3 regions of the Shewanella mesophila genome follow, and region 1 is predicted to be linked to each of the others. Evidence: predicted binding sites of a transcription regulator. Region 1 holds the regulator's gene; each other region holds the start of a gene.
What was found. The regulator NrdR, encoded in region 1, represses ribonucleotide reductase genes. The targets are predictions, from matches to a motif close to AAACACNANATNTNGTGTTT.

Region 1 (10,488 bases):
GTCGACGCTTTTGTGATGCGTCACCCACAAGAGGGCGCGGCACGACTGGCTTCAGAGTTTTCTCGTGGGGTACCGATAATTAACGGCGGTGACGGCTCAAATCAACACCCAAGCCAAACCTTACTCGATCTCTATACAATCTTTGAAACTCAGGGTCGCCTAGACAACCTGAACATTGCTTTCGTTGGCGACCTAAAGTATGGCCGCACCGTGCACTCACTGACTCAGGCACTCTCGAAGTTTAATAACATTAACTTCTTCTTCATCTCGCCCGAAATATTGGCAATGCCTGACTATATCTGCGAAGAGTTAGACCAAGCAGGCATCAACTATAGCCTGCACGCCACGATGGAAGAGGTGATCCCTGAGCTAGATATTCTCTACATGACTCGCGTTCAGAAGGAACGTTTGGACGAATCTGAGTACGTACACATGAAGGCCGCTTACATCCTAACGGCAGCAATGCTCGCTGATGCGCAAGACAATCTAAAGGTACTGCATCCATTACCACGTATAGATGAAATTACCGTCGATGTAGATAAAACCAAGCACGCGTACTACTTTCAGCAAGCAGAAAATGGGGTTTACGCGCGTGAAGCACTTTTGGCCCTAGTACTAAACGAACAACTTTAAGCAGGAGATAATCGCTATGACTAAGGAAACCCAACAGGTTGAAGCCATCAAAAATGGTTCAGTTATCGACCACATTCCCGCCAACGTAGGAATAAAAGTGCTTAAACTGTTCAAAATGCATAAAACCAATCAAAGAGTGACGATAGGCCTTAATCTGCCATCTTCAGCCTTGGGCGCGAAAGATCTGATTAAGATTGAGAATGTGTTTATCAATGCCGATCAGGCTAACCAGCTGGCCTTATATGCCCCCAATGCAACGGTGAACCAAATTGAAAATTATGAAGTAGTTAAAAAGCTGACATTGTCGCTACCAGAGAGAATCAATACCATTTTTAAATGCCCTAATAGCAACTGCATTACTCATAATGAACCGGTCGACAGTAGCTTTAGAGTCATCGCCAAGAAAGAAGATATACAGCTAAAGTGCAAATACTGCGAAAAAGTGTTCTCACGTGAAATCGTCACCGAGCGAAAATAACCAAACTTAGGTTAACAATATCCGAGATGAATTAACCACTTTGATGGTTAGTTCATCTCAAGCCCACTATTATTTTTATAATAGCGGCATCAAGCAAACATACACAAATACTTGACCGTCATTCAAAGCTGCAAGCTAGCCGACGAGAAACACGAGCCCTTGCAAGCATAAAAATGAAAACACACCAGCGAGCACATCATCAATCATAATACCGAAGCCACCATGCACCTTGGCATCGAGCCACTTGATTGGCCAAGGCTTAAGGATGTCGAAAAAGCGAAACAACAAAAAGCCCAATAATAGCCAAATCCAGCCAGCAGGAGCGGCGATAAGGGTTATCAGCATCCCGACGACTTCATCCCATACGATAGCGCCATGATCATGCACGCCCATGTCTTTCGAGGCTTTGTCACAAATATAAAAACCGGCCAACATAAACGCCAAAGTTATACCGAGATACCAAGGTAACGAGAGATTTGCCATAAGCAGATACACAGGAATTGCAGCCAAGCTACCATAAGTACCCGGTGCTTTAGCCAGTAATCCAGAGCCAAAACCTAAGGCTAAGAAGTGAATTGGATTACTTAGAGAGAGTCGACGTAATAGCGGATCGGTGGAACGAAAATTCATGATGAAAAATGCTCAAAGCCAAAATTAGTCGGGTTATAAGGCTCACCATCTTTATTTAGGCGTAGCTTATTGCCTGTTGAGATCTGACCGATTCGAGCAAATGACACGCCTGCATGAGCCAGTGCGATCTCTAAGGCGCCGCGCTGAGACTCTGGCACCGTAAACAACAGCTCATAATCTTCACCGCCGGTTAAGGCATAACCTAAAGCCGTATCGGTATCAACTGAGGTGCGCATCGCATCTGATAATGGCAATGCCGTTACATCGACAATGGCGCCCACTTCAGAGCGCTTGAGAACATGGCCGAGATCGGACACTAAACCATCGGAGAGATCGATTGCACTCGAGGCTAAACTGCGCAGAGCCTGCCCCGCTAAGACCCGAGGTGTCGGATAATAATGACGTTGAATAAAATAGGTCGCTGCATCATCGGCAACCGTTTGCTTGCTGCGTAAAACATCTAAACCTAATGCCGAATCACCTAAGGTGCCAGTGACATAGATCCAATCGCCATTTTTTGCGCCGCAGCGAGTTAACGCTTTACCCTTAGGAACTTGACCATTGATAGTGATAGTGATCGATTTGGGGCCACGAGTGGTATCGCCGCCCACTAGCGCAACGCCATAATATTCCGCTGTTTCACTTAGACTCGCACTAAACTCATCTAACCAGGTTTCATCGATTTCGGGCAAGGTGATCGCTAGCGTCATCCATGCTGGCTCAGCTCCCATCGACGCCAAATCCGATAAATTCACAGCGATAGCTTTGTAACCTAGGGCTTTGGCTGGCATATCAGGGAAGAAATGAACATTTTCGACTAACGTATCACAGGTGATAGCAATCGATTTATTTTCAGCGGGATTAACGAGGGCGCAATCATCGCCGACACTTAACTCCACATCACGGCGAGGTTGGCCGCGCCCGGCAAAAAAACGATCTATTACTTTAAACTCTTTCACAGTTTGACAACCATTATAAAGTTAATGCCCGATCCTACATCCTGTAGAACAACATCTGGCGAATGATGGTATAAAAAACGGCATCCTAGGACACCGTTTCGACTATCACTTACGAGCAACTATCTTATCGAGAATACCGTTAACGAACTTATGTCCATCTTCGGCACCAAAAGCCTTAGCAAGCTCGATTGCTTCGTTAATCGCTACCTTAAAAGGGACATCCTTACGGAAGGTTAACTCATACGTCGCTAGACGCAGTACAGCCTTTTCGATAGGTGAAACCTCATCGAACGGACGCTCAATATGAGGAATTATTAACTCATCTAACTGTGCACACTTGGTGGCGGTTCCCGATAGTAGCTCACGGAAGTAGCTAACATCGACACCATCAATTTTCTGCTCGGTTAAAAATTCATGCTCCACATCGGCAACATTGTTTCCGCTTAGCTGCCATGAATAGATAGCTTGTACCGCTAATCGGCGGGCTTTACGGCGCTCTGAAGGTTTCATTCTTGTTCCTAATCTTTCAACTGCTGTTCTAGTTCTTGCAGAACGTTGACCATTTCTAGTAGGCCAAGTGCAGCTTCGCCACCCTTGTTACCAGCTTTAGTACCTGAGCGCTCAATCGCTTGCTCGATAGTATCTGTGGTCAACACGCCGAATGAAACAGGAAGATCGAACTCAAGCGCTACCTGAGCTAAACCTTTGTTACATTCGCCTGCAACAAAATCAAAATGTGGCGTACCACCACGGATCACTGCGCCTAGGGCGATGATACCGTCAAATTTGCCGCTTGCCGCTACGCGACGAGCCGCGAGAGGAAGTTCTACTGCACCTGGTACACGTACAATTGTGATATTGTCGTCTTCAACTTGACCAAAGCGCTTTAGTGTATCAACCGCACCATCAAGCAGACTCTCTACTACAAAGCTGTTGAAACGTGAGATCACGATAGCAACTTTGGCATTTTTCGATTCGATATTACCTTGAACTACGTTCATTTATCTTACCTAAATTAGCTTAAACAAACCCGGCACGGGAAAAAAGAGGCCGTATAATACCACAGCCACTTGCGTTGATCCCCATGCAATTTATATCAAATGAGTGAAATCACTCATATAAGTATTATTCTGAAATATATTCAGTCACTTCTAAACCAAAGCCTGACAGTGAATGATAACGCTTAGGTGAGCTCAGTAGGCGCATAGTGGTCACCCCAACATCAGACAAGATTTGCGAACCGATACCCACTTGACGTGAAGTGCCTTGCCACGGCTTCGCAGCCACAGCTTCGCCATTATCTTCAGCTTCAAATGCCTTAACCTTAGCGAGGATCTCACTTCTATGCTCTTGGTGGCCCAATAGCACGAGCACCCCGCCTTCTTCGGCGATACGAGCCATCGCTTTCTCTAATGGCCAGCTGCGCTTTTCGTCACGTTCACAATAAAGCAGATCGTTAAAGGTGTTTTGCAGATGAACCCGTACCAAGCTATTGGGTTTAACTTCACCTTTTATCAAGGCATAGTTAATTTGATTATCGATAGTGTCACGATAGGTGATCATCTCAAATTCACCAAAGCGCGTTGGCAGTTTACATTTTGCTTCGCGAATGACGGTTGTCTCTTTGGTGTTTCTGTATTCGATTAAGTCAGCAATAGTCCCTATTTTTAGACCATGCTTCTGCGCAAAAACCTCAAGATCGGGACGACGCGCCATGGTGCCATCTTCATTGAGTATCTCAACGATAACCGCTGAAGGCTCAAGACCTGCAAGACGTGCGATATCACAACCCGCTTCGGTGTGACCTGCGCGGATAAGTACCCCGCCTTCTTGCGCCATCAGCGGGAAAATATGTCCAGGTTGCACAATATCAGCTGGCGTAGCCTCTTTGGCTACAGCAGCGAGTACCGTTACCGCGCGATCATGAGCCGAAATACCAGTCGTCACCCCTTCAGCCGCTTCAATCGATACAGTAAAGTTGGTTGAGAATTGAGCGTTATTATTGGTTACCATCAATGGTAAATTAAGCTGCTGACAACGTGCTTTAGTCAAGGTTTGACAGATAAGACCACGGCCATAGGTCGCCATAAAGTTAATCGCTTCAGGGGTCACCAAGTTGGCGGCCATGATGAGATCGCCTTCGTTCTCTCTATCTTCGTCATCCATGAGGATAACCATTTTACCAAGACGAATATCTTCGATAATCGCTTCTATGCTGTGTAGTGCCATTGTAAGACCTTGAAATATTTTTATAGTATGGGTATTTAATCTGCAATTAAACGCTATTGCCAGTTTCTATCTTAAAAATCCTGAGCGAGCTAACAGATCCATCGTGACTTCTGGGGCTTTGTTAACAGTTTCACCTGCTTCTTGACCCGAATACATCATTAAACGCTCTAAATGCCTTGCTATAAGGTCGACTTCGATATTAACGCTGTCACCCGCTTTAAGATGGATAAGTGTTGTTTCGCTGGCTGTATGGGGGACTATGGTGAGACGAAAGTGTTCACCTTGTACCTCATTGACAGTCAAGCTAACACCGTCGATAGTAATCGAGCCTTTGTGGGCAATGTAGCACGCTAAACCTTTAGGTGCAGTCAACCAAAACTCGATTGCTTTGCCGCGATACAAACGCTCATCTACGCTCGCGACGCCATCGACATGGCCACTCACCATATGACCACCTAAACGAGTGGTCGGCGTAACCGCTTTTTCTAAGTTGACCGCCTGCCCCACTTGATAACGAGAAAATCCAGTTAAGGAGACTGTCTCAGCCGAAATATCGGCAACATAGCCATCACTAAGGCACTCAACAACGGTCAAGCACACGCCATTTGTCGCTATGCTGTCGCCAAGTTTAACGTCACTTAAATCCAGCTTACCACTGGCAACCGTAAGGCGAATATCTTCACCGCGGCGCTCAATTTTTCTTAGACTTCCTACAGACTCGATGATCCCAGTAAACATCTCTACCTACTTATTCCTGTGCGCTTGGACCAAACAGATGAACCCCTAGGTTGCTTATCTGCTTGGTGCTAAATTAAATATAAAACGCGTATCGACGCCGACTTTACGTTGATCTTTTACCGCAAGCGTGGGCAATTGTGCCATCTCAGTATAGTCGGGCAAATTGATCAAATTGCGTCCGTGGCTACCTAGAATCTTCGGCGCTTGATAAAGCACTAACTCATCGGCCAATTGGGCTGTCATAAAGGCACCGGCGAGCGTCGCTCCCGCTTCGACCATCACCGCATTGTACTCTTTACCTAAATGCCCTTTCCCAAGGAGATTGAGTAACTCTCTTAGTGGCACTCTGCCATCGACAGCATCGAGTTGCAGGTGACTAACATGTGACGGCCAAGCAGCCTGCGCCTGTGCGCTATAGGGCTCGCATGACACCAGCAATATGGGCGACTCAATCGCAAAAATCTTGGCATCTGAGTTTAATCGGGCTCGGCTATCGAGCACGATTCTTAATGGCTGTTTCATCAGCTCTGGCGCTAATGTCTTAGCAACAAAGCCCAGCTCTTGATAACGAACATTCATGCTAGGATCATCAGCAAGTACAGTGTCGATTCCGGTGATCACCGCGCAGTGACGAGCGCGCATTCGCTGCACATCTCGTCGGGCCTGGGCGCCAGTTATCCACTTTGAGACCCCGTTTGACAGCGCCGTCTTACCATCGAGGCTTGCCGCTAGCTTAATGCTCACCCAAGGAAGGCCCGTGGCCATCCGCTTCATAAACCCAAGATTAAGCTGCGCCGCCTCCTCTTTAAGCAGATCGACATCGACTTGAATTCCAGCCCCTTGCAACATCTTGATCCCGCGACCCGACACTTGCGGATTGGGATCGGTAACAGCGACAACAACGCGAGCGACCTTAGCCTTAATCAAGGCTTCTGCACATGGCGGCGTTCGGCCATAATGACTGCAAGGTTCAAGGGTCACATAGGCCGTAGCCCCTTGAGCTAACTCGCCAGCCATTTTAAGTGCATGCACTTCGGCATGGGGGCCACCAGCAGCAATATGATAGCCTTCGCCGATCACCTTGTCAGCGAGGGTGATCACGCAGCCAACACTTGGATTAGGGCGAGTGGTGTAAAGTCCTTTACGTGCAAGCTTGATGGCTTTTGCCATCATTTCAATATCAAATTTTGACCAAGGCATTAGCCATTATCCACGCAATAAATTAGAAAGGGTCTATTTAGTCGAGCTTGTTTATTCTATTTAGTCGAGCTTAGGTATTCGATTTAGCGTTTTGTAATTTTGCAATCGCATCACCAAACTCAGAGACATCCTCAAAGGCACGATAGACAGATGCAAAGCGAATATAAGCGACCTTATCGAGATGAACTAAGTGATCCATCATCAGGTTGCCTATCATCTCAGAGGTCACTTCTCGCTCACCAGTCGCACGCAGTGTCGATTTGATTTTAGTTAGCGCTTGTTCAATCTGATCCATAGAGACTGGACGCTTCTCTACGGCACGTAACATGCCACCGCGAAGCTTCTCCTCATCAAACGGCTGACGACTACCGTCTTGCTTAACGACCCTAGGCATAACCAGTTCTGCGCCTTCAAACGTAGTAAATCTCTCATGACACTCTAAGCATTCACGGCGACGACGCACCTGATGACCATCGGCAACTAAGCGAGAATCGATCACTTTGGTATCGGTTGCGCTACAAAATGGGCAATACATTGAGCCTCCGGCAGAAAGTCGTTAAGTCATCATCTAACGTCACAATATGCTGCAACCCTAGAAACAAAAATGGCCGCTACTAATATTAACATCAGTAGCGGCCATCGAAGTTTACCTGATTTAAGGCGTAAGGTTAACCGTAAACAGGGAACTTAGCACACAATTCAAGCACCTGATTCTTCACACGCTCAATTGTACCTTGGTTAGTAATGTCATCGAGCACATCACACATCCAGTGGGTTAGCTCAATCGCTTGCTCTTCTTTAAAGCCGCGACGAGTGATTGCGGGTGAACCAATACGCAGACCAGAAGTGACAAATGGTGAACGAGGATCATTAGGCACAGAGTTCTTGTTTACTGTGATATTGGCGTGGCCAAGTGCCGCATCGGCATCTTTACCCGTAATATCTTTAGAAATTAAATCGAGCAGGAACAGATGGTTATCGGTACCGCCAGACACAACATCATAACCGCGTTCGATAAAGGTTTTCGCCATCGCTTTAGCGTTAACAACCACTTGCTCTTGATAAGCCGTAAACTCTGGCTCTAGCGCTTCTTTGAAGGCTACCGCTTTAGCAGCGATAACGTGCATCAATGGGCCGCCTTGTCCACCAGGGAATACCGCAGAGTTTAGCTTCTTGTAGATATCTTCATCATCACATGCAGATAAGATCAAGCCACCACGAGGACCCGCAAGCGTCTTATGAGTTGTGGTAGTAACAACATGTGCATGTGGCAATGGATTCGGGTAGATACCCGCAGCAACAAGACCTGCAACGTGAGCCATATCCACAAACAGATAAGCACCTACTTTGTCAGCGATCTCACGGAATTTGCCCCAATCGATGATGCCAGAATAGGCACTGAAACCTGCGATGATCATCTTAGGCTTATGCTCAACAGCAAGACGCTCAACTTCGGCGTAATCAATCTTGCCAATCGTTTCATCGATACCGTACTGAACCGCATTATAAAGCTTGCCAGAGAAACTCACATGCGAACCGTGAGTTAGGTGACCACCGTGCGCAAGGCTCATACCCAATACGGTATCGCCGCCTTGAAGTAGTGCCATAAACACAGCTGAGTTCGCTTGTGAACCAGAGTGAGGCTGAACGTTGGCATAAGTTGCACCGAAAAGCTCTTTAGCACGAGAGATAGCTAACTCTTCAGCAATATCGACATACTCACAACCACCGTAATAACGTTTGCCAGGATAGCCTTCAGCATACTTATTAGTAAGCTGTGAACCTTGAGCTTCTAGCACTCGAGGGCTGGTGTAGTTTTCTGAAGCGATAAGTTCGATGTGCTCCTCTTGACGACGAGTTTCATCCTGGATCGCTTGAAACAGTTGTGGATCAAAGTCAGCGATATTCATCTCTTTTTTCAGCATTGGTCACTCCAGCTGTAAAGTCTTATAAGTAGGGTTGCGCGGTATTCTACAGTGCAATTGATCACAATCCCAGCGTTTGTAACATGAAATTACTTGCGGTTATGAGTGAGAAATGCTCAGCCAAGCAGCGCCATTTGGCAAACGGGTTAATTGAAGGGTTGTTTTCGCACGACTATTATTTTTCAAGCCGTAAAAGTAATGTTTTACAGCCGCTTGGTAAAAAACACTGTTTCGTATTTTTAACAAAGCGGTTGTCATTTTTACGAATAAATCCCGTTTAATAGTGGAAAGCGATCTGCATCCATGTGCGCTGCTCTGTATCGTCGAGGCGGCTATAGACAGCGGGATTATCTATCCCTTGGATCTCACTACTTCTATCGATACGTTCATGATGCAGACTAAGGCTAATATCTTCATTGAAGGCATAACTTAAATAGACCTGATAACGGTCTCTAGCATCACTAAAGTCAAGATCGTTAATGTTGGGGTTCCAGCCTGGCGTGCGTTCATACTCTTTATCATCGATAGAATCCCAACGCTGAGACTTAAACTTAACACCAAGCAGCAGATCCCGATAGCTCGCCTCTAACGACAAATTGAAGGTATGGCCCCAAGCATAGCCGTACTCCCCTTCCCACAACACCGACTTAGTGCCCCAAAAATATCGGCCTTGAGAAAGATAATCTTTGGTCGCAAAGGGTTTAACCATGGCAAAGTCACCAAAAATATCGCTACGCACTTCAATATTAATATCTTGAGTAGACCAAGTTCCGCCTAAGGATAATCCCAATAGATTAACTACGGCATAGAAATCTTCATCTAGCTCAACCCCCAAACTGGTGTATTCCATGCCCGTAGAGGGGCCAATATAAAAACTATGGGACCAACTATCCGCTAGCAAACTATCACCTTGCAAAGAACTGGCATATCCCCCTAGTAACAGTTGAGTCGACATCTGCCACTCATCGACCCCCTCTTGTGACACTGCGGTTTCCATCTCCATCTCAACTAAAGTGGGAGTTCCACTTAATGTATCGTAGTGACCAGCACGGCTATCGATACTCGCTTTCATCCCTAAGGTGACCATAGTCGTATTTACATCGGCGAGCGCTTTATTGGAATAGCGTACTCCCGTGTATAAGGAAAACTCATCTTGAGCTTTGCTGCGATTAAAACGTGGCGGACTGGCATAATCGAACCAGCCTCTTATGGTTTGTGATGGATTAAACACCCAGCCTAATGTCGTCGGGATCCAGCCATCCTTTGTCGCTAGCATTTCTGAAAACTGAAACAAGCTCTCACCGAGTACTGCACCGCCCCAGGTGGTCACTATCTGATCGTTGATACTGACCACCTCTTTGTACTCGGCAAACACTTCCCACACGGTAGACGCGAAAAAGGTCCCCAGCGTCGATTCATAGTAATTAAACCCATGGTTGCGAAACGCTTGGTAATATAAAGCGCCAGCATAGGCATGACCCCAATTCATACCGATATCATTGTCGTCGTACTTCCAAGACTCATTATTGGTTAGACGATCATAGAAGAACTTGCTGGTATCCCCCTCGATCTCATAGTCATAATCATCTTCCATGCTGTCAGAGCCCGCTTTGTAAAGCAGCGCGCCAAGCCCGAGGACCGTCGTTAATTCCACCGTTGCACCAAGCCAACTCTTCTCTTTGGCAAGGTCCACAGG
Region 2 (10,488 bases), 900 kb from region 1:
GATTGGAGATGAAAATGTGCTTTTCATGATCGGGCAGCGCCGCATAATCGATTTTATCTTTACTGACATCAACTTCTTCAGGACGCCAAAAAAAGCTCAATTGTTTCTCAATCAGCTTTTCGAAAACTTCATACTTTTGAATATCGTAACGCGCGACGTTAACCGATTGCCCAAGAAACATAGGTTCTAGTGCGGCGTTATTTGGTGTTTGACAAAATGTTGAGTAGGCCATTTTTTCTATCTTCCGATAATGGGGGCATCAGCCCCCTTAAATTAACGTGTTATACCAATTAACAAATCTATGGTTAGATTTTACATGCGCCGCCAGCGCAACTGTCATCTTCTTTCTCGATAGCGGTGATATCATCGTGGCTATCTGAAGCACCATCACGAGTGTTGTGATAGTAGAGGGTTTTTACACCATATTTGTATGCGGTCAATAGATCTTTAAGCAATACTTGCATAGGTACTTTAGAACCTGGGAAGCGGCTAGGATCATAGTTAGTATTGGCCGAAATAGATTGGTCGACGAACTTCTGCATTAGACCGACTAATTGCAAGTAACCTTCATTACCTGGCATTTGCCACAACAGCTCATAGCTGTATTGATATTTTTCAAAATCGGGCACGACTTGCTTTAGCTGACCATCTTTACTCGCCTTAACGCTAATCAAGCCTCGTGGTGGCTCGATACCGTTGGTCGCATTAGATATCTGCGAGGAGGTTTCCGATGGCATAAGCGCCGACAGTGTCGAGTTACGTAATCCGTGAGTCTTTATCTCTTCGCGCAGCGAATCCCAGTCCAGATGCAGCGGCTCATCACAAATTAAGTCCAAATCACGCTTATAGGTATCAATTGGCAAAATACCTTTCGCATAGTTAGTTTCATGGAACAACGGGCAGGCGCCTAGTTCCTTCGCCAAATTAACCGATGCCTTTAACAGGTAATACTGAATCGCTTCAAAGGTTCTATGAGTGATCCCATTTGCAGAACCATCTGAATATCGAACACCTTCTTTTGCTAGATAATTAGCAAAGTTAATCACACCTATACCTAAGGTACGGCGATTCATAGACGCTTTATGTGCCGAGGTGATCGGGTAATCTTGATAATCCAGTAGGTTATCTAAGGCTCGTACCGCAAGATCCGCTAGAGGTTCTAGCTCTTCAAGATTTTTAATTGCACCTAAGTTAAGCGCCGAAAGGGTACAGAGTGCAATTTCACCATCAGGATCATTAATGTTGTTAAGCGGCTTAGTCGGTAAGGCAATCTCTAAACATAAGTTAGATTGACGAACTGGCGCCACTTTCGAATCGAATGGACTGTGGGTATTACAGTGATCGACGTTTTGAATATAGATACGACCTGTCGATGCACGCTCTTGCATCATTAATGCAAATAACTCTACCGCTTTGATCTGCTTCTTACGTACAGTTTCATCGGCTTCATACTTAAGATAGAGACGTTCAAATTCGTCTTGATCTTCAAAAAAAGCATCATACATACCTGGTACGTCAGATGGGCTGAACAAACTGATCATCCCACCTTGGATAAGGCGTTGATACATAAGCTTGTTGATCTGAACACCATAGTCCAAATGACGGATACGGTTATCATCGACACCGCGGTTGTTTTTAAGTACAAGTAGCGACTCGACTTCTAAATGCCACATAGGGTAGAAGAGGGTCGCAGCACCGCCACGAACGCCGCCCTGAGAGCAAGATTTTACCGCAGTTTGGAAATACTTATAAAAGGGTAAACAACCTGTGTGGAATGCTTCACCACCACGAATAGGGCTTCCTAATGCGCGAATACGTCCAGCATTGACCCCGATCCCAGCACGTTGTGATACGTATTTGACGATCGATGATGCCGTCGCGTTAATGGAATCTAAGCTGTCACCACACTCAATGAGTACACAGGAGCTGAACTGACGTGTAGGCGTGCGCACACCCGCCATAATTGGCGTTGGCAATGAGATTTTAAACGTAGAGGTCGCATCATAGAAACGTTTTACATAATCTAAGCGGGTCTCTTTTGGATATTTAGCGAACAGACATGCTGCCACTAAAATATACAGGAATTGCGCGCTTTCATAGATGTCATGGGTAACTCGGTTTTGGACTAAATATTTCCCTTCCAACTGCTTAACCGCAGCATAAGAGAAATTCATGTCGCGCCAGTGGTCAATATAGCTATCGAGAATATCAAGTTCGTCGCGAGTGTAATCGTTTAGAATATGGGTATCGTATTTGCCCATCTCAACTAGCTTCACAACGTGGTCATAAAGTTTTGGCGGTTCAAATTGACCAAATGCCTTTTTACGTAGATGAAAAATCGCTAAGCGTGCAGACAGAAACTGGTAATCAGGTGATTCTGGCGAAATAAGATCCGCCGCAGCCTTAATGATCGTTTCATGAATGGCTTCAGTTGGAATGCCATCAAAAAACTGAAGATGTGAACGTAATTCAACCTCAGAAACTGAGACGTTGTTGAGTCCTTTTGCCGCCCAAGTGATCACTCTATGGATCTTATCCAGATCGATGATCTCACGTTCGCCACTGCGTTTAGTGACCTGCATATTGCTGTTCATTGAAGATAAGCCTTGAATTAAATATCGCGATGAGGTGAGCCAATATGTTCACCCGACGTTTCCCTGTAAAAACAATCGAAGGGTTAAGAAAAGTGCCTATGCACAACCGATGTTCTAGTGGCTTCGATTATCACCCACACACAATATATGGTGTTTTATATTTTCTAGGATACAAGATAGTGAGGTTGTAGACATATTGCAAGCGTGAATTTAGGGGACAAGTTGTGGATATCTTGGGGGTAAACCTTAGTGTTAGTGACGGCTAACCTTTAAGCCTTGTTTTTAATTGCGATACATGCCAAAGGTTAACTTTTAGCCTGCTGAATTTAAACTTAAGGACCGCTAGTTTTATAATCGATCGAGCAGATCATCATTGACATCAACATTGGTGGGATCGTTTTAACCAAGATAACCTAAGCTTGTTCAGGTATAACTGTTATTCGATGCAGCGTTATTGTATGGATGGGATTGTTTTAGTAAAGCGATAATCTCTTCTGGACGGCTAAAGCTAAAGTCTTGTGGCCAAGTGGCTGGATCATCGTGTTCGGCAATATAACCCCACATGGCAATAGCACCAAGCATATTCGCGTTATGCGCCGCTTCAAGATCGCGCCTAGCATCCCCGATATATAATACCGATCTCGGCGTACATTTTAGTTGCTGCGCCGCCAGTAACATAGGTGCGGCATTGGGCTTACTATAATAGGTCGAATCTCCGCTAATCATTGCTGGCATCAGGGATATCAAATTAAGTTTTTCCAATAAAGGTCTGGCAAAGCGCGCCGCTTTATTGGTTACCACGCCAAAAGGAATTCGATGTTGCTCAAGATAACCAAGCAGTGCTGCAATTCCATCAAATAACAGTGCATGATCGCCATTGACGCGAGCATAATGTACTAGCAGGGCCTGCTGGATCAGCGCCTTGTCCTCGTTACTGAGTGAAGGCTGCGCTGCATTAACCAGTGCTAAGCTACCATTTGATGCTGCGTCTCTAACTTGCTCAAGTGATTTGGTTGGGTAGCCATGTTCAGTGAGGGCAAGATTGAGTGCGTTGACCAAATCGGGGGCGGTATCGACTAAGGTGCCGTCTAAATCGAACAGCACCCCAGTGATATCTATAGAATTTAAATGACGATTAATTATCGTCATTTTTGACCGTCGCTATCATGTAGTTGACGTCAAGATTCTTGGTATAACGGAAGATACCCGTTAGCGGGTTATAAGTGATCCCGGCAGCATCGGTACAGAACAAGTCCGCAGCATCTGCCATCGAAATAAGCTCAGCCGGCTTGATATACTTATTATGATCATGAGTACCAACAGGCAGCATCTTTAAAATATACTCTGCACCAATAACCGTTTCTATATAAGCACGGATATTACGGTTTATTGTCGAGAAGAAAACATAACCGCCTGGTTTTACCATGTCACTGCAGGCTTTTATTACAGAAGCAGGATCGGGAACATGTTCAAGCATCTCCATACAGGTGACGACATCATAATGGCCTACATGGTTATCGCGATGGGCTTCAGCGGTATCTTGGATATAGTTAATTTCAACTCCCGTCTCCAATGCATGTAATCTCGCCACATCTAATGGCTCTGTGCCCATATCTAACCCGTCGACCTTGGCGCCGATGCGAGCCATACTTTCAGAGAGAATACCACCGCCGCAACCGACATCTAATACTCGTTTATCGAAAAGACCGCCGACGGTTTGATCGATAAAGTTTAAGCGTAACGGGTTGAGTTTATGCAGTGGCTTAAATTCACCTTCGGGATCCCACCAAGTTTCGGCCATCTTTTCAAACTTTGCGATTTCTTGCGGATCAACATTCATCGAATTAGACACTTTTAGACCTCTGTCGAGTCGTTATTTTGTAGCCATTATACCGATAGCATTTGATAAACAAAGGAGAATCAATCTGTAACTGGCGAGATATTCAGCAGATCGGTTTTATAGGCGTGAGGTCATTGACCTGAATCAATGTTTATCGGCCTAATCAGTTATTTGAAGGGAAATTTCAATAGGGTCTAGCGACAATAATTATCTGTGTTAGAATGCCAAATCACGTTTTCAGGCTTGACGTAATATTGTCTGGTTTCTGAACAGTATTTTGTCAGCTAAATTTCAAGGGATCGAGCAGTTTATGACTGATCTGGCTTCATCTATAACACCAATTAATATTGAAGACGAATTAAAGAATTCATATTTAGATTACGCCATGAGCGTTATCGTTGGCCGAGCTCTACCTGATGTAAGAGACGGACTAAAACCCGTTCACCGTCGTGTTCTTTTTGCGATGAACGAACTTAAGAACGATTGGAATAAACCTTATAAAAAGTCGGCACGTGTTGTCGGTGATGTTATCGGTAAATACCACCCACATGGCGATACCGCAGTTTACGACACTATCGTTCGTTTAGCGCAGCCTTTCTCTATGAGATATCCACTGGTTGACGGCCAAGGTAACTTTGGTTCTGTCGATGGTGACTCTGCTGCTGCGATGCGTTATACCGAAATTCGCATGGAAAAGTTAGCCCATTCATTATTGGCTGACTTAGAGAAAGAAACCGTCGATTTCGTGCCTAACTATGATGGCACTGAATTTATTCCTGCTGTGCTACCTACACGCGTACCTAACCTATTAATTAATGGTTCATCGGGTATTGCTGTTGGTATGGCGACCAATATTCCGCCACACAACTTAAACGAAGTGGTACAAGGCTGTTTAGCCCTGATTGAGGAGCCAAGTCTCTCAATCGAGCAGCTGATGGAATATATTCCAGGTCCAGACTTCCCAACGGCTGCATCTATCAATGGTCGTAAGGGCATTATTGATGCGTATAAGACGGGGCGTGGACGCGCCGTTATGCGTGCCAAGGCTGAAGTCGAAACTGAAGACAATGGCCGTGAACGTATTATCGTGCATGAGATCCCTTATCAAGTTAACAAGGCTCGTATGATCGAAAAGATCGCCGAGCTAGTAAAAGATAAGAAAATTGAAGGCATTAGCGGTCTTCGCGATGAATCTGATAAAGATGGTATGCGCATCGTTATCGAGATCAAACGTGGAGAAGTGGGCGAGGTTGTACTTAATAACCTTTATGCTCAAACTCAGATGCAGTGCTCTTTTGGTATTAACATGGTGGCATTGACCAACGGTCAGCCTAAGTTGTTCAACCTTAAAGAGATGCTAGAGTGCTTTATCCTTCACCGCCGTGAAGTGGTCACTCGCCGTACCGTATTTGAACTCCGTAAAGCCCGTGAGCGTGCCCATATCCTTGAGGCATTAGCGATTGCGTTAGCTAACATCGATCCGATTATTGCGGTCATTAAAGCCTCACCAACGCCAGCTGAAGCGAAAGTCAAACTTGTCGCGCAAGGTTGGGAGCTGGGTAATGTACAAGGCATGCTTGAAAAAGCAGGCGATGATGCAGCGCGTCCAGAGTGGCTTGAGCCAGAGTTCGGTATTCGTGATGGCAAGTATTTCTTAACTGAGCAGCAGGCTCAGGCCATTCTCGAACTTCGCCTACACAGATTAACTGGGCTTGAGCACGAGAAGATCCTATCTGAATATGAAGAACTCTTGGTTCTTATTGCCGGATTACTGCTGATCCTTCGTAGCCCTGAACGTCTGATGGAAGTGATCAAAGAAGAACTCGAAGAGATCTTAGAACAGTATGGTGATGAGCGCCGCACTGTGATCAACGCCAATGAAATTGATATGAGTCTTGAAGACCTGATCAACGAAGAAGACGTTGTAGTGACATTGTCACACTTAGGTTATGCCAAGTATCAGCCGTTAACCGACTACCAAGCTCAGCGTCGTGGTGGTAAAGGCAAAGCGGCTACTAAAGTGAAAGATGAAGATTTCGTCGAGAAGCTATTGGTGGCCAATACCCACGACACCATCTTATGCTTCTCTGATTTTGGTAAGATGTATTGGCTCAAAGTTTACCAGTTACCGCTAGCGAGTCGCACCGCTCGTGGGCGTCCTATTGTAAATATTTTGCCGCTCTCCGAAGGCGAACGTATTACGGCAATCTTGCCTGTACGTGAATACGCGGAAGATAAGTACATTATTATGGCGACTTCTCACGGCACGGTGAAGAAGACTGCCTTGACGGCTTACAGCAATCCACGTTCAAACGGTATCATCGCGGTTAATCTTAAAGATGGCGATCAGTTGATTGGCGTAGACATTACTGATGGCAATGATGACATCATGTTGTTCTCTAACGAAGGCAAGGTCGTTAGGTTTAACGAGAAAGCACGCAGTTCAGAAACTGGTGAAGTTAAAATCGATCCAGAAACTGGCGAAGAAGTGATAGCACTGCGAGCGATGGGCCGTACTGCAACGGGTGTTCGTGGTATCAAGCTTGAAGATGGCCAGCAAGTAGTGTCTCTCATCGTACCTAAGGGCGATGGCGCCATCTTGACCGTGACAGAAAACGGTTATGGTAAGCGTACAGATCTTGCAGAGTACCCAGCTAAGAGTCGTGGTACTAAAGGTGTGGTTTCTATCAAAGTGAGTGAACGTAATGGTGCTGTTGTCGGCGCCGTTCAAGTTGGCGAAAACGATGAAATCATGTTGATCAGTGACAAGGGAACTTTAGTTCGCACACCTGCAACGGGCGTATCAAGCATTGGTCGTAACACTCAAGGTGTCACGATCATCCGTACGGCTGATGATGAAAAAGTGGTTGGTTTGCAACGCATCGATGAGATACAAGAAGAAGTAGAACTTGATGAAGAGGGAAATCCTATCATTAATAATACGGAATCTGTCGAGACTGACGTAGAGCAAACACCAGGTGATGAACCTGATACGCAATCTGACGCTGAGCAACCTGCTGAGTAACGATTTGCGAGTTTAACGGGCGTCCATTTGGACGCTCGTTTTGTTTCAGCAAGCAAAAAAAGAAACAGATAATTCTAATAATAATGCCAGTGGCACCAACTATTGTATCAACGCAATTGACCCTATGAGTCAAAGGAGAAGTAAGTGAGCGCGACATATAATTTCTGTGCAGGACCTGCAATGCTACCTGTTGAGGTGATGAACAAGGCACAAATGGAGTTATTAGATTGGAATGGCCAAGGTGTATCCGTTATGGAGGTCAGCCATCGTAGTAAAGAATTTATCGCGTTAACAGAGCAGGCCGAAGCGGATATCAGAGAATTAATGTCGATTCCCAACGACTACCATGTGTTATTTATGCATGGCGGCGGTCGAGGTCAGTTTGCTGCTGTTGTGAATAATTTTCTTGGCAATAAAGGTAAGGCGCTCTATTTAGTGGATGGTAGCTGGTCATCAGCTGCCGTTGACGAGGCGGTAAAGCTTGCAGGTAGTGACCAGGTAGACACCATTAATATTGTCGATAAAACTAATGGTATCAATAGAGTGGTAATACCGAATCTGCGGGCATTAGATAAAGATTATCGTTATGTTCACTATTGTCCAAATGAGACGGTTGATGGCATCGAAATTTTTGACGAATTAGATTCTCCTTGGCCGATTGTTGCCGATATGTCATCTAACATCATGTCGCGTCAAATCGACGTTAGTCGTTACGGTTTGATCTATGCTGGCGCGCAAAAGAATATTGGTCCATCGGGCCTCAGCATCGTTATTGTAAAAGATGAGTTGTTGTCGCATCCACAATTGGCGCAGGCGTCTATCATGGATTATCGCTTAGCGGTGAAACATGATTCTATGTATAACACGCCACCGACTTTTGCTTGGTATTTGGCGGCCGAAGTCTTTAAATGGTTAAAAGGTAAGGGTGGCGTTGCTGCCATGGAAAAGCTCAATCAGCAAAAAGCGGAGCTTTTATATACATTTATAGATAGTAATGACTTCTATGAGAGCAGAGTGGCAACTGAGAATCGCTCTAAAATGAATGTGACCTTTTATTTAAGAGATGAAAGCTTAAACGATGAGTTCATCAAGCAGGCCAAAGCGAACGGGCTGGTAGCATTGAAAGGCCACCGAAGTGTTGGTGGTATGCGAGCGAGTATTTATAATGCGATGCCGATTGAAGGCGTTAACGCGTTAGTTAAGTTTATGCATCAATTTGCAGCGAAACATAGCTGTTAATCTTCATAGTTAAGATAAAAAGAGTTCCTTGGCGTCATATCCAAGGAACTCTTTTTTGTTTTTTTACAGCACTTTAGCTATTGATTCGGCTAAGTAGTCTACGTTTCCTTCACCGATCCCGGCAATGCTGATACGGCTTGAATCTACCATGTAGATACTGTGATCGCGTTGTAATTGAGCGACTTGCTCTGGCGTTATACCAAGGAAAGAGAACATCCCTTTTTGCTGTGCGATAAAGCTAAAGTCGCGAGTCACGCCTTTCTCTATTAACTTATTGACTAGCATAGCGCGATTACCGTTAATGCGATCACGCATGACTTTAAGCTCATCTAACCATTGCTGCTTAAGCTCACTCGAACCCAAAATGGTCTCGACGATCGCTGCGCCGTGTGCTGGCGGCATCGAATAGATACAGCGTACAACGTAGAGTAATACTGAAAACGCGATATCTGCCGCGTGGCTGTCTTTAGCAACGATTGAACAGGCGCCAATACGTTCACGGTATAGGCCAAAGTTCTTAGAACATGAACTGCATAAGATCATGTCTTCGACGGCCGCCGCCATTTGACGGACACCGTAAGCATCTTGGTCAACACCGTCGCCAAAACCCTGATATGCCATATCGATTAATGGGGTAAATCCCTGCTGTTTAGTGAGTTCAATAACCTTATCCCACTGTTCATTGGTCAAATCCATACCGCTTGGGTTATGGCAACACGCATGCAATAACACCACGTCATCACTGCTGATTGTGGCGAGTGTGGCAAGCATCTCGTCGAACTTAAGCGATTTATTTTCATGATCGTAGTAGGGGTACGTTTTTACTGTGATCCCAGCCGCTTCAAATAGACCAGTATGGTTAGCCCAAGTGGGATCACTAACCCAAATCACCGAGTTCGGATTAATGCGCTTAATGAAATCGGCCGCCACTCTTAATGAGCCCGTACCGCCAGGAGTAGACACTGAGCGAATACGATTTGCTAACATTGCCGCATTATTGGCGCCAAACGCTAACTCGCCAATGAGTTGATTAAAGGAAGCCGACCCTGTAGGACCGATGTAAACTTTCGTTTCCTCTGTATCAATCCTATGTTGTTCAGCCTTCTTGACGCAGGCTAAAATCGGCGTATGCCCAGCTTCATCTTTATAAACACCAACACCGAGATCGACCTTATTTACATGGGAGTCTTCGCGGTATTTTGCCATTAAGCCAAGGATAGGATCGGCAGGCATAGGGGAGAGTTTTTCGAACATAGTGCTAACGACCTTATATTCTGTTTGTTGGCCAATACAGGCCTTTGTTAGTAGTGGACTTAGGATAAACTAAGTTTGTGTCCGATTAACAGTTAAACTCCTCAATTTATCAAACGATATCTGTGGCAAAATTTTATGCCAGCGATGTTAACTTCACAGTGTTAGTTAACGAAATGCTTAAGTTAAAACGCAATTTAGCCCATGAAGAAAGAAAATTACTCATTTAGGCATAAAAAAGTGAAAAAAGTATTGAATAGTACGCCCCAATCAGTAACTTTATAACCACGAGGTTCAAAGTCTTTTTGAACAGATCGCCATTTTGTCGTGATGGTACAAACGTTAATGATAACCCGCATGACTGTTAAGGCGTCATGCAATGATAAAAGAAGTGATTAATGAAGCAACTACGACTCGAACCCATCAGTAAAGTCCAAGGTACAATTAACATCCCTGGCTCTAAGAGCATTTCTAACCGTGCGCTATTGTTAGCGACGTTGGCGAAAGGTAAGACTAAGCTCACCAATCTGCTCGATTCA
Region 3 (10,488 bases), 1.4 Mb from region 1:
TGAATCGCCGCTTCCATCTTAAAACTGGTGGCACTGCCTGCTAGTTTTCCCTTTTGCTCGCGCTCGATTAGTGCAACTTCATCGACTTTGTAGTCTTCCATCAATTTAGCGAAAGCAAAGTGAAACTCTTTAATTGATTCTGTCTTGGCTGAATTGGATACCGTTAATGAACGAGAACGGCATTCTGGCACGTTAAAAGTATCACCTTCATAACTTAATAAACTGATGATGGCTTCGCCACCTTTTAACTCAATGCCACAAACTCTCATGATAAACCTAATATAAAAACCATAATGACGCTTATTGTAACCTTAATTGGTCAAATGAGCAGTAGTTGCGAAAATAAATTCACATAGAAAATTGTTGTTTAGTGATTTTCTTTGATAACAAATTGAAAAGAGCGGTGCGATGACCGCTCATTTTGAAATTAATCTTCAGGGGTGTCTTGCAGTTTTGATTTAGGCTTGCGCAACATAGGTGCATCACCCACATCAATACCGGTAATAAAGCGTTTATCACGATTGTCTTTTGCTTTAGTCGCCGATTTGGCTTTGGTTGGACGAGCCTTCGCTTTTGTCACCTTTTTCGCGGCACTTTTACCTGGGTTAGGTTTCGCTTTTAAACCACTGAATTTGGGTTTTAGCCCCTCAATTTCACTCAGCTCGAAGTTTTTGCGCAAAAATAGCTGCACTTGCTTAAAGTTGTCCCAATCTTTAGGGCCAACGAGAGAGAGTGCATCGCCTTTCGCTCCAGCGCGTCCAGTTCGACCTATGCGGTGGATATACTCTTCTGCCAACTTGGGCATGTCGAAGTTAATCACTAAGGATACATTAAGCAGATCTAAACCCCGTGATGCGACATCTGTGGTAACTAAGATCTGTTGTTGACCGCGACTGAACTGGTCCATGATCTGATTTCGCGCCGATTGCTTAAGCTCTCCACTTAATGATGCTGTGGTAAACCCTTGCTCTGCCAGCTTTAGCGCGAGTCTGTCTGTGTCATTTCGGGTGGCCGTGAAGATTATCACTTGCTTGTGTTGCTGCTTTTTAAGCAGGGCCAATAGTAACTTTTCTTTATGATCCAAGTGGTCGCAAAGATAGATTTTTTGGGCAATATCTTGGTTTTCAACATGGGATGCGCCAATTGAAACGTGTTCAGGCTCTTTTAGCAGTTCGCTGGCGATCTCATTGATTTGACCATGATCTAAGGTTGCCGAGAACATCAAGGTTTGACGGCGCTTATGATCGGCGGCTTTGTTGATGGCACGCAGTTGATCTGCAAAGCCTAAATCCAACATCCGATCTGCTTCATCCAAAATCAGTAATTCAAGCCCATTAAGATGCAGATGATTTTGTTTTAGGTGATCGGCTAGGCGTCCAGGTGTTGCCACCACAAAATGGGGGTCTCTTGCTAAGCCTTTTGCCTGATCATTGAAGTTTTCACCACCCAAAATCTTCATCGCTTTATATTGGGTATTGGCCACCAATAGTCGAAGCTGGCTATACACTTGGGTTGCTAGCTCGCGAGTGGGCAATAAAATAAGTACACGAGGATCGCGTTTACTTAATGCTCTAGTGGAGATAACGCGCTGCATCGCTGGCAATAAAAAGGCGAGGGTTTTCCCTGAGCCAGTTTTAGATGATGCCATTAGATCTCTTCCCGATAGGCCTACAGGTATCGATTGCTCTTGGATCTCGGTCGGCTTTTCGATGCCCATATGTTCTAGGCTGGTTAGTAGGCGTTTATCGAGTGAAAAATCTGAAAATTGCAAAGGTGTGCTCCAAAATAACGGTAAGGCGGCATTATACATCGACTTGTACGTTTCAGCCATTAGCATTGATGTTTGTTCATAGTGCGGCGCGCTGGAAATTGAACTTAGCCGAATTATTTTCCGGCTAAAGGCTGATTGGCTAGATGCTTTAACATATGATGAAGTTATTCGTGGTGTAAACACCCACTGTTAATCGAGATGGATCCTAACTAGATGGAGAGTAATTAGATGGCGAATATTGGCATCGCTTTGGGCAGTGGCGCCGCAAAGGGATGGGCACACATAGGCGTGCTCAATGAACTGGCAAAAATGGGCATTAGGCCAAACAAGGTTGCAGGCTGTTCGATAGGCGCTGTTGTCGGGGCGGCATATGCTCAAAACAACTTAGATGATTTACAACAATGGGTCAGTAGTTTTTCGAGTTGGGATGTACTTGGCTTGATGGATCTGAGTTGGCGTAAAGGCGGCCTTATTGGTGGTGAGAGAGTCTTTGATGTGATGCAGCAACATATCGGTGATCTTGATATCGAAAAGATGAACTTACCTTTTGCGGCAGTGGCCACCGATCTATACAACGGCCAAGAGATCTGGTTCCAGAAGGGAAGTCTACGTCATGCAGTAAGGGCATCCTGTTCGATGCCAGGAATTCTACCGCCGGTAAAAATTGGTGAGCGATGGCTAGTCGATGGAGCCGTTGTTAATCCAGTCCCTATATCGGTAAGCCGAGCGATGGGCGTTGACTTAGTGATTGCAGTCGATCTGTATGGCCACAGGAAAACGCGCCTCGAACAGTTACCCGTATCGCTCTCGTCTAGTGATAAGGTCGTCGAGGGCAAGCATGATAAAGATCGTGGTCAAGAGGTTGGTTTCATGGATTTGCTGGCGCGTGGTCGAGAGTATGTGTCTGGGCTAACCGATAAGTTCTCCTTGGGAAATAACAGTCAACCTGGCATGCTGGCGGTTATGTCCCAATCGATGGATATTCTTGAGCAGCGCCACAAGCGCATTCGTTTGATGGGCGATCCGCCAGATCTCTTGATCACCCCGAACGTTGCCGATATTGGTACTATGGAGTTTCATCGCGCCGATGAAGCGATTGCGGCCGGCGAGTTTGCGGTTAAACAAGTCGCGCATATTATTGAGGCTAGGTTTGCTGAGCGTCATGCCTAAGACGTATTCATTATGTTTTGTCTCCGCTTAACAGGGAGAGCGTAGAAAGTGTTTTAGGCTGATCATAAAAAACGGCTTAGTTTTTGCTTTGTTGGATGAATCGTTTAGTAGTCGATATTTTGACAATGAATCCAATTAGTAGCCTTCTATCTTCACCTAATAACACAATCGCAACAGAGGCTTATGGGAATGCTGTTAATAGTGAACCCCAAAGTCAAACGAGTTCCGTACACAGTGATAAAGTTAGCCTGTCTAATAAGGCTAATACCGATAAGGTGACGGGGCCGGCGATTGCAGAAGAGGCTGTGTCATTGTCTCCTCGAGCAATACGCGCTCAAAAAATTGAGGCAATGGCTAAAGATTTCTTTGCTGACGGTCAGTTTACCACGGCTCAAATTCCCAAACTGATCCAGCGTTTGCATCAAGATGGTATTTTGTCTGACACTCAATTAAATCGTTTAAGTTCGGCAGGCTTTGATATCCCCGAACCCAGTGCGCAGAAACAAAGTCTAACGGATTTCATTGACGAGCAAAAAGAGACCTTAGCGCAGACAGATCCCGAGAGCGTATTAATGACGGTTCTCGATGATGCTAAATCAGTATTGGGTAATATGGATAGCGTTGATGGGGCGCTGTACAGTCAAAAAGCGGCCAGAGTGTCAGCCCAGTTGTCGGTATTTATTAATGGTGACATGCCGATGGAACAGCTTGATAAGAAGCAGTGGCAGGGGCTTAAGTCAACAATGCAGTTAGCAGCTTCGATGGGTAATTCACAACAGTTTTCGGGACAAATGAACAGTTATTTGGCGTTATCTAAGCGGATTACGTAATTTCTTAACAGTTATCCACAGTTTTTACCAACTTTTTACATTATCTAGCTCTGTTTACCTCTGCGGTCAAGGCCACTTTATAAGATAAGTGGTCTAGTTTGCAGTAATCTCTCGTCACAAAATTCCATCCGTAAAATCATGATCTGGATCAAGGTACTCGACCTCAGTTTGTAGCTTAATACCCTACATATTGTGCTTTGACGTTATAATTGCACTATATATGGTGTCATTTTGAACGTTACTTGAGGAGATAATAGACAATGCCAGTAGTTATTAAGCGGGATGGTTACCGCACGCCTTTTGACGAAACAAGGATTCGGGATGCGGTGATAGCGGCTGCTCACTCAGCAGGTATTGAAGATGTTGCCTACGCGACCCAAGTCGCGACTCAAGTAGCCGAAAAGATGGCCGATGTTGCAGAGGTCGATATTCATGATCTGCAAGATGCCGTCGAAAATCAATTAATGGAAGGGCCCTATAAGTCACTTGCACGGGTTTATATCGAGTATCGCCATGATCGCGATGTTCATCGTGAAGTCAGTAGCCGCCTAAATCAAGATATTCGTGGCCTTGTAGAGCAGAGTAATGCCGCATTGCTAAATGAAAATGCCAATAAAGATTCAAAGGTGATCCCAACCCAACGGGATCTGCTTGCTGGTATTGTGGCAAAACACTATGCCACTCGCCATATCTTGCCTAAAGATGTGGTGTCTGCCCATGAGGCGGGTGAGATCCACTATCACGATCTCGATTACGCACCATTTTTCCCCATGTTTAACTGCATGCTAATTGATTTGGCTGGCATGCTGACCCATGGATTTAAGATGGGTAATGCTGAAATTGAGACCCCTAAATCGATCTCAACCGCGACGGCGGTAACCGCACAGATCATCGCTCAAGTGGCGAGTCATATCTATGGTGGCACTACGATCAATCGTATCGATGAGGTGCTAGCTCCATTTGTGGCAAAAAGTTACGACAAACATTATCAAGTGGCGCTCAAGTGGGGGATTACCGATGCGAAAGCATTTGCGACCCAGCAGACAGAGAAAGAGTGTCATGATGCATTTCAATCGTTAGAGTATGAAGTGAATACTTTGCATACCGCAAATGGACAAACGCCGTTTGTAACCTTTGGTTTTGGTCTAGGTACCTCATGGGAGTCGCGTCTTATTCAGGGCTCTATGTTGAAAGTACGTATGGCGGGTCTGGGTAAAAACCGTAAGACAGCGGTATTCCCTAAACTGGTATTTGCCATTCGCGATGGCATTAATCATAAAGGTGGTGATTGTAACTACGATATTAAGCAGATGGCCTTGAAATGCGCGACCATGCGTATGTATCCAGATATCTTAAATTATGAACAGGTTGAAAAGGTCACTGGCTCATTTAAGACGCCGATGGGATGTCGCAGTTTCCTTGGTACCTACGAGGAAGATGGTGAATTAATCCATGAAGGCCGTAACAATTTAGGTGTGGTCAGCCTCAACTTGCCGCGAGTTGCGTTGGAAGCCGATGGGGATGAAGCGCGTTTCTTCGCTATTTTGGATCAGCGTTTAACCACTGCGCGCCGTGCATTAGATACCCGTATCGAACGTCTCGAAGGGGTTAAGGCTCGTGTTGCGCCAATCCTTTATATGGAAGGTGCCTGTGGCGTACGTTTACGCGCCGATGATGATATTAGCGAAATTTTTAAAAATGGCCGTGCGTCAATTTCGTTAGGCTATATTGGTTTACATGAAACGGTGAATGCGCTTTATGGCGATGAGACACATCTATTTGATAGCGAGCAGTTACGTGATAAAGCTCTGGCCATCATTGAGCACCTAAAAGAAGCCACGGTGCGCTGGCGCGAAGAGACAGGTTATGCGTTCAGTTTGTACAGTACGCCAAGCGAAAACCTATGTAGCCGTTTTTGTAAGCTAGATACCAAAGTCTATGGGGTTATCTCTGGTGTGACCGATCGCGGTTACTACACCAATAGCTTCCACCTCGATGTGGAGAAGAAGGTTAACCCATACGATAAGCTGGATTTTGAGATGCCATACCCAGCGCTGACCAATGGTGGGTTTATCTGCTATGGGGAGTACCCCAATATGCAGCATAATATAGAAGCACTTGAAAACGTGTGGGATTATAGCTACAGCAGAGTTCCTTATTATGGTACTAACACACCGATTGATGAGTGTTATGACTGTGGTTTTACCGGCGAGTTTAGCTGTACGAGTAAAGGGTTTACGTGTCCTAAATGTGGTAACCATGAACCCAGTCGGGTGTCGGTGACACGTCGAGTTTGCGGTTATTTAGGTAGCCCTGATGCGAGACCGTTTAATTATGGGAAACAGGAAGAAGTAAAGCGCCGAGTAAAGCACTTATAGCAATACTACTGCATTAACGGCGATAGGTTTCACGGTAAAAGACGTCTTAATTGGCGTCTTTTTGTCTGATAAAGGTTTAGTTTGATGAATTATCACCAATATTTTCCCATCGATGTTGTTAATGGTCCTGGAACTCGAGTAACTCTGTTTGTTTCGGGCTGCGAGCATCAATGTCGTGGCTGTTATAACCAATCGACGTGGAATCCTTGCTCTGGACATCTGTTTGACGATGGTATGGTTGAGCAGATATTAACTGATTTAAAAGATAATCGTATTCATCGCCGCGGATTGTCGCTTAGTGGTGGCGATCCGCTTTATCCGCAAAATGTGAGTGCTATTTTAGCCTTGGTTAAATGTGTTAAGGCTGAATGCCCAAGCAAAGATATCTGGCTGTGGACTGGTTATAGGCTCGACGAGCTCGATAAGACGCAGCGCCAAGTGCTTGACTATATTGATGTGTTGGTTGACGGAAAATTTGATCAGTCTCTTGCCGATCCTAGTTTGATATTTCGTGGTAGTAGTAATCAGGTGATCCATCATTTCTCTCAATAGTGGTATAATGCCGACCAGACAAACGGGAATCGTCAGATTTGATACTTAGTCGACCCGATATTATGGTTATTTTTTAAGGCAAGTTAATGAATTTAAAGCAAGAGTTGCAGCAGCTTAATGATCGTCTAGACAAGTGTCGTCGTAAATTAGATGCGGCTGAAAAACGCGGTGATCAAGCGGTGATTTTACAGTTTAAGCAAGAGATTAATGCTGTAACTAAGCAGATTTCCAGTGTAAGAAATCAACAAACGCGATTACTTAATAAAAAAGGTACTGATGTGAAATCACTGCCTTTTAGTCGTGAACTGACTAAAGCTGAACAAGCCGATATGGGTAAGCTTAAGAAATCAGTTCGTGGATTAGTGGTTGTGCATCCAATGACTGCCTTAGGTCGTGAAATGGGACTCACTCAAGTCACAGGCTTTGCCCTTAAGCCATTCTAAGCTGTCGTTAATGTTTATTAAGAGTGCGTGAGCGATGTCATATCGCTCATTGATGACACGGCGTATGCTTATAAACCATTTTTAGGTTTACTCGGTGAAGCAATAACCGATTCAATTCGTCGGCTATTTCACTATCAGGTAAAAACACATAGAATGCTCGGTCTGAGAATTAAGGTCGCTTTACTGCCTTAAATTTATTTATCGCTGACGTTTAAGTCTGAGCTAGTAGTAAAGGTTATTTCATGTCGATTAAGTATGTCGCTACTTCAAAATTACCTACGCCATGGGGCGTTTTTGCAATGCATGGTTTTGAAGACACTGACACAGGCAAAGAACATGTCGCACTGACATTTGGTGAGTTAGATAGCAATACGCCTATTCTTGGTCGTATTCATTCAGAATGCCTTACGGGTGATGCGTTGTTTAGCTTACGCTGTGACTGTGGTTTTCAACTGCAAACCGCGATGCAAAATATCGCTGAAGCGGGTCAGGGCTTTATCTTATATCTCCGTCAAGAAGGTCGCGGTATTGGCTTGTTAAATAAGATCCGTGCCTACGAGCTGCAAGATCAAGGGGCTAATACGGTAGAAGCCAACGAGCGGTTAGGCTTTGACGCCGATATGCGTAAGTACGATATGATCAAGCCTATGATGGACAATATAGGTGTTCATCAGGTTAAGCTAATGACTAACAATCCTCGTAAAGTCAAAGCAATGAAAGAGCTTGGAATCGAGGTCGTTGAGCGGGTGCCACTGCAGGTCGGTAAAAATCGTTATAACGAAGCCTATCTAAAAACTAAGTCAACCGAACTTGGTCATATGATGTCTGAATATCATTTTACGGAAGATAAGGGCTGCAACTCCTAATCATCTTCTCAAACTCATGGCGGCTAGCTTTTAATTTGGCAAGTCGCTATAGTTTTTAGCTTTAATTTGTTTGTTAACTAAAGCTTCCTATTCTATATGCCGATACGCATATCTCTGTTTCTTACCTGTATACTCTTTGGTTTAGCTAGCTTTTCTGCTGTGGCTGAACATGAATAAGATTTTGCTCATTATGCATTTGCCAACTATCTGGGCAGCGGCTTCTGCCGACCATCAGGCGAAATGTCACAGTGCTTTATATTCCTCATCGCTTTGAATTGTGTAGCGATTAAGATTCGTTATTGAGATTGCGCTCAGCGGTATCATTTGGTTTATTCAATTTTACTTGGGACGTTCTACCTGATGGCGAGTTTCCATCGAGTGTGGGACGACGACATTTATGCCAAGCATAGAACATCGAAATCAAACCTCGGCGACTCATGAGTTCCAATCTTATGTCGACTTAGGTTATGCAATAATTTTTCTACAGGTAATGATGTCGCCATCTTCTCGGCAGGTGTATCGAGTTTGCGAGAATTAACCCTTGAACAGAGTCGACCTATTTGGGTGAATAGACTCTTTTTTGCAGGTTATCGCAGTTTTGATGGCAAGCAACAAGCAACAAGCAACAAGCAACAAGCAACGTACTCTGCTATTCAATCAGGTATCTATATCGGCACTGATATTCATTGGCGATGGAATTGGCTAGGAGTGGGTGTAAAACCTAGAGTGTTCACTGCTGGCTATTGGTATTTTGATAGGCTTCGTTTTGTTATGCCTATCGGTGATGATGTGCTGGTTTCCCATAATTTGGAACTTGGTGCTACGCTGGCTTTTTCAAAGCCCATTTTATGGGAATGAATGGGAATAATTGACCGCCTAGGTGTCAGTTATCGAGTGGGTGATGGTGTACACGCGTGGCGATTGGTTTTTGAGTTTCCTATATGATAGCAATCAGTACAACAAGCGATTGGGCAATCTTAAGAAAGCCCTTCATTTGGCCACTTGCTTAGGCTGATAGGTATTACTCGCTCTTTCCCCAAATATTGGCATTGACCGAACTCGAGCGTTGATTTTTACTGCTGCTAGGCGTTTTTGCGGCAGGAAGTTCCTGCTGCGGCTTTAGTTTTGGCAGCGGTAACTTATTCATCTTTAAATAAAGGTATTCCACCTTCTCTCTGGCCCATGGCGTTTTACGTAAAAACTTGAGGCTAGATTTGATGCTTGGATCGTGATTAAAACAGCGGATATCGATACGCTGACCTAGCTCTTCCCAGCCATAATGATCGACTAAGTCATTGAGTAAATTTTCTAACTTTATTCCGTGGAGAGGGTTGTTCGTCTGTGTCATGTCGATCAGTTTATCAATGAAGATTTTCTCAATTATATCAGTTTATCTGAGGTGTATCAGATAAAAAAGAGAGCCACATAGGCTCTCTGTTTTAGGTTGCTGTGATTACTGGAAGCTTATCTGCCAAGCATCTATGCTACCTGTATCACGACGAGCGCTGTCTACGGCTTTTAGATTCCAAGTGCCGGCTGAATCAACGCCAGACATGTCTACTGTGTAGGTCTTGACTATGTTGTCAGCACTTCCGCCACTGTTATCATGTAGAATCGCAACCTGCCCAGAAGGGCTGTGTAACTCAACTTGAAGATCACCAATATAGGTATGGGTGATATTGACCGTTACGCTAACCATTCCCGAATCACCAGTACGAACAACGCTTATTGGGCTTTTAATACCCGTTGTGTTGTTGTCTGGGATGGCATAAGTCGTGTTGTTTGTATAACTCGCTGCTCCGCCACCAGTGCTACCACCACCGTTTTGCTCTGTGAAGCTAGCCGTTAGGTTTACGCCGCTGAATGCGCTATAACCTTGTACCATCACATAGTAAGTGCCCGCTTGCGCTGTACTGATAGGACATGACTCGCTGTTACCACCTTTCCATGGACGACAATCATAGCTGCTACTGGTTGGTGCTGCGCCATACTGTACATACAGATCGGCATCACCCGTACCGCCGCTCATGGCGAAGTTTAGATCGCTAGCACCAGCAGGGACGTCGATAGAGAAGTGCAGTTCATCATCTTTAGCGCCAGTTAAGTTTGTTTTCGCAACACCATTAACTAATACATTGTCACCGCCTGTTCCTCCACCTGTTCCTGGATCGGTTGGACCATCACAAGATTCATCAAGGTAGGCTTTGGCTGCAACCGCATCGATAAGACCGTAACCGGTTTTGTCATCACGACCTGCCGTTTCTAGATCTTCAGCTGTCGCCGTCAATGCAGTGCGGACCTGAGCTGCGCTACATTCTGGGTGGAAGCTCCATACTAAGGTTGCAACACCCGATACATGTGGCGTAGCCATTGAAGTACCATTGTAGTATTCGTAATCTTCATTATCAGTGCTTGCCACTGTGACCGATGTGCCTATATGAGCTCTTAGTGCTTGCCCTGTTGCACGGTCAACTGATA

Region 2: a site for NrdR is predicted at 2,731-2,750, ahead of nrdA (class 1a ribonucleoside-diphosphate reductase subunit alpha). Genes of this name have one in related genera too.
Region 3: a site for NrdR is predicted at 3,950-3,969, ahead of nrdD (anaerobic ribonucleoside-triphosphate reductase). Genes of this name have one in related genera too.

What each region holds. Positions count from the first base shown of each region.
Region 1 is NZ_CP080421.1:2,996,463-3,006,950, forward strand. Features, by position in the region: gene pyrB (aspartate carbamoyltransferase) at 1-633, shown strand, start outside; gene pyrI (aspartate carbamoyltransferase regulatory subunit) at 650-1,111, shown strand; gene K0I73_RS13285 (phosphatidylglycerophosphatase A family protein) at 1,247-1,741, opposite strand; gene thiL (thiamine-phosphate kinase) at 1,738-2,700, opposite strand; gene nusB (transcription antitermination factor NusB) at 2,806-3,210, opposite strand; gene ribH (6,7-dimethyl-8-ribityllumazine synthase) at 3,219-3,701, opposite strand; gene ribBA (bifunctional 3,4-dihydroxy-2-butanone-4-phosphate synthase/GTP cyclohydrolase II) at 3,826-4,929, opposite strand; gene K0I73_RS13310 (riboflavin synthase) at 4,996-5,667, opposite strand; gene ribD (bifunctional diaminohydroxyphosphoribosylaminopyrimidine deaminase/5-amino-6-(5-phosphoribosylamino)uracil reductase RibD) at 5,722-6,867, opposite strand; gene nrdR (transcriptional regulator NrdR) at 6,938-7,402, opposite strand; gene glyA (serine hydroxymethyltransferase) at 7,536-8,792, opposite strand; gene K0I73_RS13330 (DUF3943 domain-containing protein) at 9,070-10,488, opposite strand, start outside.
Region 2 is NZ_CP080421.1:2,092,960-2,103,447, forward strand. Features, by position in the region: gene nrdB (class Ia ribonucleoside-diphosphate reductase subunit beta) at 1-232, opposite strand, end outside; gene nrdA (class 1a ribonucleoside-diphosphate reductase subunit alpha) at 306-2,594, opposite strand; gene K0I73_RS09180 (HAD family hydrolase) at 3,018-3,743, opposite strand; gene ubiG (bifunctional 2-polyprenyl-6-hydroxyphenol methylase/3-demethylubiquinol 3-O-methyltransferase UbiG) at 3,730-4,434, opposite strand; gene gyrA (DNA gyrase subunit A) at 4,745-7,459, shown strand; gene serC (3-phosphoserine/phosphohydroxythreonine transaminase) at 7,604-8,698, shown strand; gene K0I73_RS09200 (amino acid aminotransferase) at 8,762-9,952, opposite strand; gene aroA (3-phosphoshikimate 1-carboxyvinyltransferase) at 10,348-10,488, shown strand, end outside.
Region 3 is NZ_CP080421.1:1,604,135-1,614,622, forward strand. Features, by position in the region: gene K0I73_RS07035 (DUF3010 family protein) at 1-269, opposite strand, end outside; gene K0I73_RS07040 (DEAD/DEAH box helicase) at 428-1,771, opposite strand; gene rssA (patatin-like phospholipase RssA) at 2,000-2,941, shown strand; gene K0I73_RS07050 (hypothetical protein) at 3,037-3,771, shown strand; gene nrdD (anaerobic ribonucleoside-triphosphate reductase) at 4,032-6,149, shown strand; gene nrdG (anaerobic ribonucleoside-triphosphate reductase-activating protein) at 6,234-6,701, shown strand; gene K0I73_RS07065 (YibL family ribosome-associated protein) at 6,788-7,144, shown strand; gene ribA (GTP cyclohydrolase II) at 7,387-8,010, shown strand; gene K0I73_RS19110 (hypothetical protein) at 8,536-8,868, shown strand; gene K0I73_RS07080 (VF530 family protein) at 9,032-9,358, opposite strand; gene K0I73_RS07085 (S8 family serine peptidase) at 9,464-10,488, opposite strand, start outside.